Desulfofalx alkaliphila DSM 12257: one gene and its partner. The protein of the gene in region 1 interacts with the protein of each later gene in a pairwise test. Links are inferred from orthologs where the notes say so. Each region holds a gene or a part of one and is shown in the gene's direction. Other genes may lie near its edges.

What was found. Proteins that work in one complex are often made in the same cells at the same time.
Region 2: the proteins of rlmN (region 1) and ftsZ interact in binary tests that used the Escherichia coli proteins (3 or more experiments, as listed by UniProt). The link is inferred for Desulfofalx alkaliphila DSM 12257 from one-to-one orthologs.

The regions. Positions count from the first base shown.
Region 1 is NZ_JONT01000013.1:77,173-85,462, forward strand. The notes cover bases 22-2,905. They hold rlmN (dual-specificity RNA methyltransferase RlmN), read left to right. Parts: upstream 22-865; coding sequence 866-1,945; downstream 1,946-2,905. Other genes in these bases: rsmB (16S rRNA (cytosine(967)-C(5))-methyltransferase RsmB), read left to right, coding at 22-824; BR02_RS0108595 (FhaA domain-containing protein), read left to right, coding at 1,946-2,734; BR02_RS0108600 (FHA domain-containing protein), read left to right, coding at 2,737-2,905. Also shown: more of rsmB, read left to right, coding at 1-21; more of BR02_RS0108600, read left to right, coding at 2,906-3,228; BR02_RS0108605 (Stp1/IreP family PP2C-type Ser/Thr phosphatase), read left to right, coding at 3,206-3,919; BR02_RS0108610 (FtsW/RodA/SpoVE family cell cycle protein), read left to right, coding at 3,935-5,239; BR02_RS0108615 (peptidoglycan D,D-transpeptidase FtsI family protein), read left to right, coding at 5,229-6,611; pknB (Stk1 family PASTA domain-containing Ser/Thr kinase), read left to right, coding at 6,619-8,290.
Region 2 is NZ_JONT01000001.1:251,329-256,194, forward strand. What follows is about bases 132-2,908. They hold ftsZ (cell division protein FtsZ), read left to right. Parts: upstream 132-879; coding sequence 880-1,938; downstream 1,939-2,908. Other genes in these bases: ftsA (cell division protein FtsA), read left to right, coding at 132-834; BR02_RS0101290 (stage II sporulation protein M), read left to right, coding at 2,033-2,689; pheA (prephenate dehydratase), read right to left, coding at 2,686-2,908. In the rest of the region: more of ftsA, read left to right, coding at 1-131; more of pheA, read right to left, coding at 2,909-3,573; sigma-E processing peptidase SpoIIGA, read left to right, coding at 4,391-4,866. UniProt on the Escherichia coli protein: Essential cell division protein that forms a contractile ring structure (Z ring) at the future cell division site. The regulation of the ring assembly controls the timing and the location of cell division.

The DNA.
Region 1 (8,290 bases):
AAACCCCACCCAACACCGTGCGCACTAACACGCTGCGCATCAGCAGGGAGGAGTTGTTAACCAGACTGCAAGATGAGGGGGTAAAGGCACAGCCAACCTCATATGCCCCCGAGGGACTTAATTTAGACGGTTTTTTATCCTTGCGGGCACTGCCTTCTTTTCAGCAGGGGCTTTTTCAGGTGCAGGATGAGAGCTCTATGTTGGTGGGGCATGCCATTAGCCCCCATGCCGGGGCAAAGGTGATTGACTGTGCGGCGGCACCTGGTGGAAAATCTACCCATATGGCCCAGTTGATGGGTAATGAAGGTAAGGTTATCGCTTTAGATGTACACCCACACAAACTGAACTTAATTCAAGATAACTGCCGTCGTTTGGGTATATCTATTATAGAAGGCAGAGTGGGGGATGCTAGGGATATACCGGAACAGCTGCGTCAATGGGCTGACTATGTTTTGCTGGATGCACCCTGCTCCGGTTTGGGTGTGTTGCGCAGACGTCCTGATGCCCGCTGGCGAAAGGAATCATACCACATCTCTAGCATAGTGAAGTTACAGCAGGAAATGCTGGACAGTGTGAGTAAATGTGTACGTCCCGGCGGTGTGCTGCTTTACAGCACATGCACAATCACCGAGGAAGAAAATATACGGCAAGTAAAATCCTTTTTGGATAGACACAAAGAATTTGAGCTTGAGCCTTTAACACCTTACATATCAGAAAAATTGTCTGATGAGCCCGGTGTAAAAGAGGGGTATATTCAATTGCTGCCCCATGTGCATGGTATGGATGGTTTCTTCATAGCAAGAATGAAAAAAAGAGGAGTTTAGGTAAATTTTGTAGAATAAAAGCCACAAGAAGAGGCGGTTATATGTCCAAAGCTAACCTTAAGGATCTTGATTTAAATGAGATAATGGATTTTTTAGCAGGCTTGGGTGTTGAAGGTTACCGAGCAAGTCAGTTATGTCAGTGGGTTTTTCAAAAGGGTGTAACAAATTTTAATGATATGACAAATATTCCAATGGAGTTGCGCCAAAAACTGGATGCAGTTTGCTCCTTAGGTGGAATGGATATACTGTCCAAACAGGTATCCCGGCGAGACGGTACAATAAAATATTTATTTGGTCTTCCCGACGGAGTAGCAGTAGAAGGTGTTTTAATGCGGCATTCTTACGGTAATTCTGCTTGTGTTTCTACACAGGCGGGTTGCCGAATGGGTTGCCGTTTTTGCGCTTCTACCATTGACGGCATGGTGCGCAACTTAACTTCAGGAGAAATGTATGACCAGGTCTTGGCAATTCAAAGGGATGTGGGTGACAGGGTAAGTCACCTGGTCTTGATGGGTTCCGGTGAACCCCTTGATAATTATCATCAAACCTTGCGCTTTATTGCTAAGGTGAGTGCGCCCTATGGTTTAAATATCAGTTTACGGCACATTACCTTGAGCACCTGCGGTATAGTGCCGGGAATAAAAAGGCTTGCCAATGAGGGTTTGCCTATCACCCTCGCGGTGTCATTGCATGCACCCAATGATGCCATTAGAAACAGTCTTATGCCCATTAATCGAAAGTATCCTCTCTCTGAATTAATTCCCGCATGCAGAGAATATATAAATTTAACAGGTCGCAGGGTAACCTTTGAATATTCGCTTATAAAAGGTATTAACGATGGCATTGAGCAGGCTTGGGAACTGGCGGCATTGTTAAAAAATATCCTTTGCCATGTCAACCTTATTCCTGTTAACCCGGTAAAGGAACGGGAATATCAAAAAACTGACAGGGACAGGGTAATAGCGTTTCAAAAGGAATTAGAAAGGCATGGTATAAATGCTACGGTGCGCAAAGAGATGGGCTCAGATATTGACGCGGCCTGTGGCCAACTTCGTCGCAGAAAAAGTGACAGTTGCCGGTCTTCACCGGCCATGCCTTCAAAAGTACAATTAAAGAGGTGAATGGCTATGGGCCTCTTTTCCGGTCTTGAAGGTAATTTAGAAAAATACATTGAAGGTTTTTTTAAAGACAAATTTAAAGGGCGGATACAGCCGGTGGAAATAGCGAAGCGCTTAGCCCGTGAAATGCGAGATAAGCGCAGGGTAAGTGTTAAAAAAACCTATGTGCCCAACGAATATAAGGTGATGCTGAACCCCGAAGATTGGGAAAGTATCGGTGCATTTAACAAAATGTTATCATTGGAGCTGCAGGATTACCTGGAGCAAAAGGCAAAAGAAAAAAGGTTTACTTTGGTAGCTCCGCCGGTGGTAGAATTGGAAAAGAATAAGGATATATCCGCCGGTGACATTGAATTGCTGTCATCCTTTAGTGAAGCAATACCTTTAACAAAAGAAGAATTACGCCAGCACAACAAAAATGCTTTTGAAGACGAAGAAATACATAAAACACAAATGTATAAACCGGTAAAGGGCACAGAACCCATAGAAAAGCTAATGACAGCAAAGTATTCTTTGGTAGTGCTGGAAGGTCGTGATGTGGGGAAAACATTTTTGTTAAATAACTACCGTGCTGTTATCGGACGAAAAAACACCTGTGATATTGTTTTAACAGACCCAAGTGTGTCAAGGCGCCATGCGCAAATTGATAATGTTAATGATGGGTACCTGTTGACTGATCTCAACAGTACCAATGGTACGCTGGTTGGTGGGGTAAAGGTAACAAAAAAATTGCTTCAACCAAAAGATCTTATCACCTTTGGTACAACAGTGTGCCAATTTAAGGTGGATTGATCATGCTTGGAATTGTATTGTTGGCATTACGACTTTTATTTTTAGGCTTATTCTATTTGTTTTTATTAAAGCTAGTAATTATGGTTGTTGGGGATCTGCGCAAGGCCCCGGCTGCACACAGCCAAAAAGGCGGACATATTATTATCCCCAAGGAGATTAAAGGCGGTGACGGTGCAACTTTAGTGGTTGTTGCCAGTGAAAATGATATGATTAAACCGGGGTTTAAAATTTATCTTGGCGACAGTACAAGATTAGGCAGGTCCGCAAAGAATGATGTTTCCATTGTGGATGATTTTGTTTCAACGGAGCACGCGGCCATTAAGCTAAAGGACGGACAGTATTGGTTGGAAGATATGGGAAGTCTAAATGGTACCTATTTAAACGAAAAAAGGTTAACCCGGCCTGCGGTGCTGGCCAATGGAGATAGGGTGCGGTTGGGTGGAGTTAGTTTTGAGTTTGTGAGGTGGGCACATGAGGTGGAGTCAAATAACTGAAGTGGGGCTGGTTCGTTCAGAAAATGAAGATAGCCTGCTTGTCTGCCCTGACATTGGGCTCTTTGTGGTGGCAGATGGAATGGGTGGTCACCAAGCCGGAGAGGTAGCCAGCAGACAGGCCCTGGTTTATCTAGAGCGGTATCTTAGACGCGAACTGCCCAATACCGCCGATGTCGGTAAGTTGGTGGTAGAAGCCATGGAGCAAGCAAACAGACATGTATACGAAATGGCCTGCAATGACGCAAATTTACAAGGCATGGGCACCACGGTAACTGCATGTCTGTTAAGCGGCGACACTGTTTATGTGGCCCATGTGGGTGACAGCAGAGCATATCTGTTGAGGGGGAACACCATTAAACAGGTTACCGATGATCATTCATTGGTGGGTGAGCTGGTAAAGAATGGCAGCATTACCGAAGATTTGGCCCAGGTACATCCCCGCAGAAATGTTTTAACCCAAGCTGTCGGTGCAATGACCAATGTTGAAGTTGATTTATATAAATTAGTGCTCTATAAGGGCGATAGGTTATTATTGTGTACAGACGGTTTGACCAATCATTTGGTGGGTAAGGAAATACATGCCATTGTCAGCAGTGTCGATACCCCCGATGAAGCGGTGAAAAAGTTAGCCAACGCAGCCCTGGAGCAAGGCGGTACAGATAATGTTTCAATCATTTTGATTGAAATATAATTGGGGAGGGTGCCCATGGTTAGCGAAACCGGTGCCGGCAATTTAAGTGTGAGTACCCGGCAGAGGGAGCATAGACTGTTATTTTATGGCGGTCTGTACCTGTGGGTGGGTGTGCTGACTTTATACCTGGGAATGGACCATATGCCCCATGCTTACATGGTGGTGGCGGGGGCCCTAGGTACTTTTGTTGGCTTTTTGTCACTTAGTTGGTTGTGGCGGCTGACCGGATTTAGGGCTGATCCTTATTTATTGCCCATAATCACCGTATTAATATCCACAGGTTTGGTTTTTTTGTTGAGGTTGCAACCCCATTATGCAATCCGCCAATTTGCCTGGTTGTTGGTGGCCCTTGTGGCCTTGGCCTTGGTTACCACCTTGTTTCGCAATTATCACCTATTGTCTGAATATCGTTATATTTACGCCCTGCTAGGGGTTATAGCTTTAGTGGTACCAATTTTTTTTGGGGAAGAATTGGGCGGTGCCAAACGGTGGTTAGAATTGCCCTGGTTTCAGGTGCAAACGTCAGAATTTGTTAAAATAGTGTTGGTTTTATTTTTGGCCTCCTATCTTGCTGAAAATAAGAGAATACTAACCACAGGAACAGGGTCGGTTTTTGGCATACCGGTGCCAAGCCTGCGGGAGTGGGGGCCGATGCTGGTGATGTGGGGAATTGCCTTGGTGCTGTTGGTGTTTCAAAGGGACTTAGGCACTGCCTTGATCTATTTTTGTACCTTTCTTGCCATGTTATATGTTGCCACAGCCAGGATTTTTTATATATTATTTGGTTTGACCATGTTTATAATAGGAGCATTTATTTGTTATCTTTTGTTTTTTCATGTGCAGGTGAGGGTAGACATATGGCTTAATCCTTGGCCCTTATATGATTCTTACGGCTACCAAATTATACAGTCACTTTTTGCCATGGGCAGTGGCGGAGTTTTGGGTTCAGGTTTAGGGGCAGGGAGACCGGACTTAATTCCTGCGGCCCACACAGATTTTATATTTGCTGCCATTTCTGAGGAGATGGGTCTATTGGGTGGCGCCGGGATTATTCTTCTCTTTATCCTCTTAATCTATCGCGGCTTGCGGATAGCCCTGGAGGCAAAGGATGACTTTTCTGCCCTGTTGGCAGCAGGCTTAACTGCACTGATGGGTTTGCAGGTTTTTATTATATTGGCCGGGGTGATGAAGTTACTGCCCTTAACCGGTATCACTTTGCCTTTCATAAGTTACGGCGGCAGTTCTCTGGTAGCTAACTCTATCATTTTAGGATTATTGTTGAATGTGTCCCACAAGGCGGTTGTTTCTAATGAAAAATAACATTCGCAATTTAGGGATTTTTATTTTGTTGTTGTTGACCATATTGATATTCTATCTGTCGTATATACATTTAAAAATGGGTTCTGAGCTGGCTTCTCATCCAAATAACCGTCGCATGGCAGAGCAGATGGCCAATATACACCGGGGCAGTATATATGACAGAAAGGGTGTTGTCCTGGCAGAAAGCAGGTGGGTTGATGAAGGCAGCGTCCGGGTTTACCCAAGGGGCGCGGAAACTGCCAATATTATAGGCTACACTTCTAAAAAATATGGAGCAAGCGGCTTGGAATCCACTTATGACATTGAACTTTTAGGTATGAACAGGGAGGAAAAACTTTTTAATGAAATAAGAAAAGCCACCGGCCAAAGCCAGCTTGGGCAGGATTTGGTATTAACCTTGGATGCAGAGTTACAGCACTTGGCGGTGGAACTCTTGGGCGGCAAGAGGGGTGCGGTGGTGGCTGTGGACCCGCGCACCGGAGCAATTTTGGCAGCGGCAACATCCCCGTCCTTTGATCCCAATAATTTAGAGCAAGAATGGGAGCATCTACAAAATAATAAGGATGCACCGCTTTTGAACAGGGCTTTTCAGGGGGCCTATCCACCGGGTTCGGTGATGAAATTAATTACAGCGGCCGGGGCCTTGGCCCAGGGACACCAGGGCGGGGACCTTGTCAATTGCCCGGGCTATCTGATGGTGGAAGGTTTTAAGCTGGAAGATAATGTACATGGCCATGTGGACTTGACCGAAGCCTTGGTGGTATCGTGCAATACCGCCTTCGGGCAACTGGCTTTAGAAATGGGACGGCAACCCTTTGTGCAAGTTGCAGAGCAGTTTGGCTTTAATACTGATTTTGCTTTAGGTGTAGAAAGCCGGCCCAGCACCATGGGGGATATTGAAAACATGGACAGCAGGCAATTGGCGGTTACAGCCATAGGCCAAGGGGATTTGCTGGTCAGTCCACTACACATGGCCATGGTGGCGGCGGCTGTGGCAAACGGTGGCTCGATGATGCAGCCCTATTTGGTGCAAGAAGTAAGAAACTCTTTAGGCAAAACGTCATATCAGCATAGACCCGGTCTTATGCTGCAGGCCACTGACGCAGAAACGGCCCGGATTATCGGTGATGCCATGGCTGCAGCGGTGGAGAGGGGAACGGCAAGGGCTGCGGCCATAGGTGGAATAGAGGTGGCAGGAAAGACGGGTACCGCTGAAAACCCCCATGGTGCTTCCCATGCTTGGTTTGTAGGCTTTGCCCCGGTTCAGCAGCCCAGGGTTGCGGTGTCTGTAATAATTGAAAACGGTGGTTCAGGTGGCAGGGTGGCAGCACCAATTGCACAAAAAGTGATATCTGAGGCATTGATGAGGTGAAGAAAAAATGATCGGTAAGCTATTGGGGAACCGGTATGAAATACAGGAACAACTGGGCGGCGGTGGGATGGCCGTTGTTTACAAGGCTAAGGATACTTTTTTAAATCGCTTGGTTACAATTAAGGTGTTAAGGTCGGAGTTTGTATCTGACAGTGATTTTATCCGTCGCTTTCGCCGAGAGGCACAGGCTGTGGCCAGCCTTTCTCACTCTAACATTGTTAACATTCATGATGTTGGCCAGGAAGAAGATACCCATTATCTGGTAATGGAGTATATAGATGGGGACAACTTAAAGAATTTTATTCAAGACAAGCCCGACCTGCCTATACATGAAATAGTAAGCATTGTGCGGCAAATTTGTGATGCCCTGCAGCATGCCCATGAAAACAATATTGTACACCGGGATGTAAAGCCCCATAATATTTTAATTACCCCTAACCATCGGGTAAAACTTACCGATTTTGGCATTGCTTTAGAAGCCACCACCGGCACAATTACAAATACTCAAACTATTATGGGCTCTGTGCATTATATATCACCGGAACAGGCAAAGGGGGAAACCCCCGGCCCGCAATCAGATATCTACTCCCTTGGTGTGGTGCTGTATGAAATGCTTACTTCACAGCTACCGTTCAAAGGAGACGGCCCGGTGGCGGTGGCATTAAAACATATACAAGAGCAGCCTCCACTTCCTGGGGAAATAAACCCACATATACCTAAGGAATTAGAACGAGTTGTGTTAAAGGCAATGGAAAAAAATCCTGATCAGCGGTACCGGTCTGCCCAAGAGTTCAGTTCGGAACTGCTGAGGGCTGTAAATGGCCAAAGGGCTGTTCCGGATCAGGAGGATGACTTTGCCACTCAAGTTTTACCAAGCAATATAAAGGCCGAGCAGGAAGAAATAAAGTCCAAAAAAGAAGATAAAAAAGCAAAGGCAATCAAAATCAGCGTACTGGCGGGTCTGTTGCTTTTGAGCTTATTGGGCGGAATGTTGTTTGCACTTTTTAATTACCTAAATGTACCTGAAGTGGCAGTGCCCGAGGTGGAAGGCTTACCTGTGGAAGAAGCGCGCATTTTATTGGCAGGGGAGGGCTTAGAGCCCACGGAGCGTGAAATACATAGCAGCTCAGTTGAGAAGGGGATTGTTATTTCCCAGAGTATAGCACCGGGTACCAAGGTGAAAAAGGGCCGTGCCATAGAGATGACCGTCAGCTTGGGTCCGGAAATGCAAACACTTCCCGATGTGACAAATCTGCCCATCAGTGACGCGCGAATAATGCTGCACAATGCTGATTTTAATTATAAGGAAAATGAAGTATTCGATGAAAATGTAGAAGCGGGCTACGTGATCAGTCAGGATCCACCCCACGGTAAGCACCCCAAGGGTATTACCGTGGAGCTTAAAGTAAGCAAGGGTCCGGAGTTTAACTTCCAATCTGTGCCTAATTTAATTGGCTTAAACATTGATGCGGCCCGGGCAAGGTTGGCTGAGTATAACTTGGTGCTGGCTCAACCTGTAAAGGGAGAGCGCAGTGACAGGTATCTCGAAGGCCAGGTGATTAGACAAACTCCCGAATCCGGTACGGAAATAAGAGAAGGTTCTGAAGTGTCAATTGTGGTAAGTGAAGGGCCCGGCCCCGCAAAAAGAACGGTTAATGTCACCGTGCCCATTGATGATG
Region 2 (4,866 bases), on another replicon or contig:
GTGGATTTACAGCTGCTGATGGAAAGTTGCCGGGCCGGCTCGGCAACCGATGAAATGATTTTGGTACAGCAGCTACCTATTGATTATGGTATAGATGGTTGTTGGGGCTTGTCTCAACCCAGGGGTGCCAAAGGAAAGCGCCTGGAAGCTGAGGTGCATCTTGTTTACGGACAGGCTGAAGCAATAAATAATTTATTGGCTTCCCTACATAGGGGCAATATAAGACCCAAGGCTTTGTATTATAATCCACTGGTGTTGGCGGACCAGGTGTTACAGCATGCAGATAAACAGCTGGGAGCCCTATTGGTGGATCTTGGAGGTGCTACCACTGACCTTTGTTGGTATCATCGCGGTTTGCCACGGATGACCCTTTCCCTACCCATAGGCGGTGAGCATATCACCGGTGACTTAGCCATTGGCTTGCATGTGCCGATATCTGTGGCAGCTAAAATAAAGATTGATAATAATGAGAACAAAGGTATGGATACAAAAACCAATCAGTTTATTAACGAAATAATAGATTCCCGCGTGACAGAGTTGGCTGACATGATAGAAAATTCCATTAATACCTATGGGCACGGTGCCCGGCCAACTAAGCTGGTTTTAATTGGGGGCGGTGCAAAACTAAAAGGACTGCCAGGCATGTTAGAGGGTAATTTAAACCTGCCGGTTCATTTAATTGATGAACAGGAAGGTGTGCATACAAGCTTAAATGCCGTTGCATTAATTAAATATGGACAAAAAAACCACATGGGTGTTCATGATAAAAAAAGTAATTTGTTAGCCCGTGTAAAAGGTGGATTCAAAAGCGTGATTCATAAATTTACATTTTAACCACGACAGTAGTAGTGGCAGATTTAAGTGGAGGAGGATTACTGCATGCTGGATTTTGAGATGGACTTTGATCAATATGCCAATATTAAAGTAATCGGTGTTGGTGGGGGTGGCAATAATGCCGTTAACCGCATGATTGCCGCCGGTTTAAAAGGTGTTGAATTTATTTCCGTAAATACGGATGCCCAGGCCTTGCAATTAGCCCAAAGCAGCAGCAGAATACAAATTGGTGCCAAACTAACCAAGGGTCTGGGTGCAGGGGCCAACCCTGAAATTGGGAAAAAAGCCGCTGAGGAAAGTCGGGAAGAGATTCAAGAGGCCCTAAAAGGTGCCGATATGGTCTTTGTCACTGCCGGTATGGGCGGCGGTACAGGCACCGGTGCAGCTCCGGTGGTGGCGGAGGTGGCCAAAGAAATAGGTGCGCTTACAGTCGGTGTTGTCACCAAGCCCTTTACCTTTGAAGGTCGTAAGCGGCTTAACCAAGCGGAATTTGGTATTAATGAACTAAAAAGCAAGGTGGACACACTGATTACCATCCCCAATGACCGATTACTTCAGGTAATTGATAAACATACTTCAATTGTTGAGGCATTTCGCATTGCCGACGATGTGCTCCGTCAAGGTGTGCAAGGCATATCAGACCTGATAGCAGTGCCCGGCTTAATTAATCTTGACTTTGCCGACGTCAAAACCATTATGAAAGATACCGGCTCTGCCTTGATGGGTATTGGATCCTCCAGTGGGGATAATAGGGCCACAGAGGCAGCCAGGGGCGCCATTTCCAGCCCCTTGTTAGAGACCTCAATTGAAGGTGCCCGGGGTGTTCTGTTAAATATTACAGGAGGGCCGTCCCTGGGGCTGTTTGAGGTAAATGAGGCTGCAGAAATAATTGCCCAGGCAGCTGATCCCGAAGCAAATATTATTTTTGGGGCAGTGATAGACGAAGCCATGAATGAGGATGTGCGGGTAACGGTAATAGCCACCGGTTTTGACCACCGCCCCACCAATGATAAGAAAGACGGCTTGAAGAACGAGATGGATATTAAGCCTTTTACCAACCATGATGAGTTGGATATACCTGCCTTTTTACGCCGCAGAAGTTAATTGTCATATTATATGTGATAAGGAAATATTTTTTATTAGGGTCTTTGTATAGAGACCCTTTTTTGTACTAATCGCAGAGATTTAGGGGGTTAAGATGTTAAAAGATTTTAAATTACGCCCTTATTTAGTTTTCGCCCTAAAGGCGGAAATACTTTTTGTGCTCATTTTACTTGGCATGGCCTATTATACAGTTAACGTAATAAAAGACAGTGCCCTACTTATGGAATTTATGGACCAACTCTTTGCAGGGCTGGCCCAGAAGGTGGGTCATACCACCTTGGCGGGAATGACCGTAAAAATATTTGTGAACAATTTTCTCATAACCATTGCCCCTCTGGCTATTTTCTTAATTTCCCTGTTACCTGTGAGGGGATTAAAGGTGCTGGCAGTGTTTTTTTCCGCTGCGGTGGGTGTGTTTTTATACTTTATTAACGCCCTGGTAGCGGGAATTGCCCTTGGAGCCATGAGCATAACCACCGGGGTCAGCTACGGCAGCTTAATTGCAGTTACCATGGTGCATGGGTCCCTGGAACTGTTTGCCATGGCCGCAGGTACAATGTTTTCTGTCTATTATCTATATAAAATATCGAAAAGGCCGCCAAACAATAATGAAAGCAGAATACATATTTATTTACCTGCAGCCCGGCAACTTATTTTCAAACTAATTTTGATATTGGCCTTGATTCTTGCTGCGGCCGCTATTATTGAAACATATATATCCATGGCTTTAGCCGAAAGATTATTGGCCTAATTAACACTGGGATAACAGCCCAGCACCCGCAAATCATTAACCCGCAGCTTTATTGAACCCAGCAAATTATTCATTAAACCCTCTTGGTAGTGCCAGATAAAATCGACGAAAAAGCGATAGCTACCCAATTCATTTTTAGTGGGGCGTGATTCTATGCGGGTTAAATTTATGTTTCTTTGGGCAAACTCCCCCAGCAGATGATACAGTGCCCCCGGTTGGTGTGGCAGGGTAAACACCAGTGATGTTTTACATTGGCTGCATGGCGGTGCTTTAGCTTTGGCAGATATTATTAAAAACCGAGTGGTGTTATTGGCATAGTCATTAATGTTCTCTGCCATGGGCTGCAAATTATTTAACTTACCTGCCATACTGCTGCCGATGGCCGCCCAGGGATCCCCGGCTTCAGAAACGAGGGTGGCGGCCAGGGCAGAGCTGGATACCTCCACAATTTCAGCCCGGGGCAGATGTGCAGCCAACCACTGGCGGCACTGCCCGATGGCCTGGGGATGGGAAAGTACCCGGGTCAGCTGATCCAATTGCACACCGGGCTTTGTCAGCAACTGATGAGAAACTGCCAATAATAGTTCACCAATAATCTTTACCTTGCCGTGGTAGGCCAATAAATCTAAAACTATACCCACCGAACCTTCGGCAGAATTTTCAACCGGCACCACCCCGGTGGTAATTTCCTTTTTCTCCACTGCTGCCACTAGGCTTGCCAATGATGAGTAGGGGACCAATACCGTGTCGGTCCCCTTTTTCCACTTTTCTGCAGCGCAATGGGAAAAGGTGCCTGCCGGCCCTAAGTAGCCAAGGGTTGCTTTATTATTATAATTCCTGCTTATCCCCCCGCCCGCCATAGGATCAATTGATGATGCTAGCATTTTTATTCCCCCTTGCTTTTATAAAAAATTCTTACACCAATGTGAATTATCAGCTAAATAAAAAAGCCTGCACTTCACCCCAATTATTGGGACGAAAACTGCAAGCTTCCGCGGTACCACCCAAATTAGCCGCTCAAAATGCGGCTCCCCTCGCTAGGGTACAGGAATACTGCTTATTCTGTCACCTTTTAAAAGGGTGTAAAAATAAAAATCTTCCGCCCCATCAGGGACGGAAGAGTAATCTTTTCCGCGATACCACCCTGGTTACCCATGCAATAAATATGCATTGGGTCACCTCTGACAGAGTACAGGAATAAACCGATACCCCCTCCCCTGTAACGCCGGGAGAATTGCGGCCCAGCCTACTTTCTTTGTAACACAAAGTTTCAGCCTGCATCTCAAGAGTGAACTTCAGCAAGTCATTTTTTAGAAGTGCTTTCAGCCGGTGACACTTCCTCTCTGGAAAAAATGTTCCTTACCTACTTTTCTCTGTCATTGAATTTAGAGCCATATAAATTAAATTGTAGTATAACACCAAGTCAAGCTATTATCAAGTTTTAATTTGTTTATATTTATTAAACTTGTGCCCTGCCGGCATGGCCGGTTATAAGAAAAATTTAAATACTGATTAAATCCGAAAAAATAGACAAAAATAATTGCGGCCCCGTTACCACATATTGACAATTTTAACAAGCTTTAGGGTGTATAATAATCTCAAGGAGTTGTTGCAAAAAAATTCATATTTGTATTTTTGCGGCCATATAATCTACTGCGGAGTTTTCAATTATTTGCCAGGGCCGCTTTTGGAGGTCTTTAAATGACCCAGGTGGTTTATCTGGACACGGTGGTTTTGGGAAACCTGGTGATGAATTATGCAATCCTGTGGGCCACAGCCAAGTTTGCCCAGTTTTACCCCAGTCGCTGGCGACTGCTATGTGGCGCAGCGGTGGGGTCAATTTATGCTTTAACGGTTTTTATTCCACCCCTGCAGTGGATGCTAATTTGGTGTTTTAAGCTTTTGCTGTCTCTCTTAATGGTGCTGGCTGCCTTCGGTTTTTTGCCCTGGCGGCGTTTGCTAATAACCTTGGCCTATTTTTACCTGGCCTCCTTTGCCATTGGCGGAGCGGTATTTGCTGCCCTTTTCTTTCTTCAATCCAGTGGTTACTACGGAAAACTAAAGGATATTACCACAGCTTTAGAAAGCAATTTTTGGTGGGCGATAGCATTTGCCCTGGTATTAACCGCTGCCACCGGTTGGTGGGGGGCAGCCTTGTACCGCAAAAGCCTGCACCA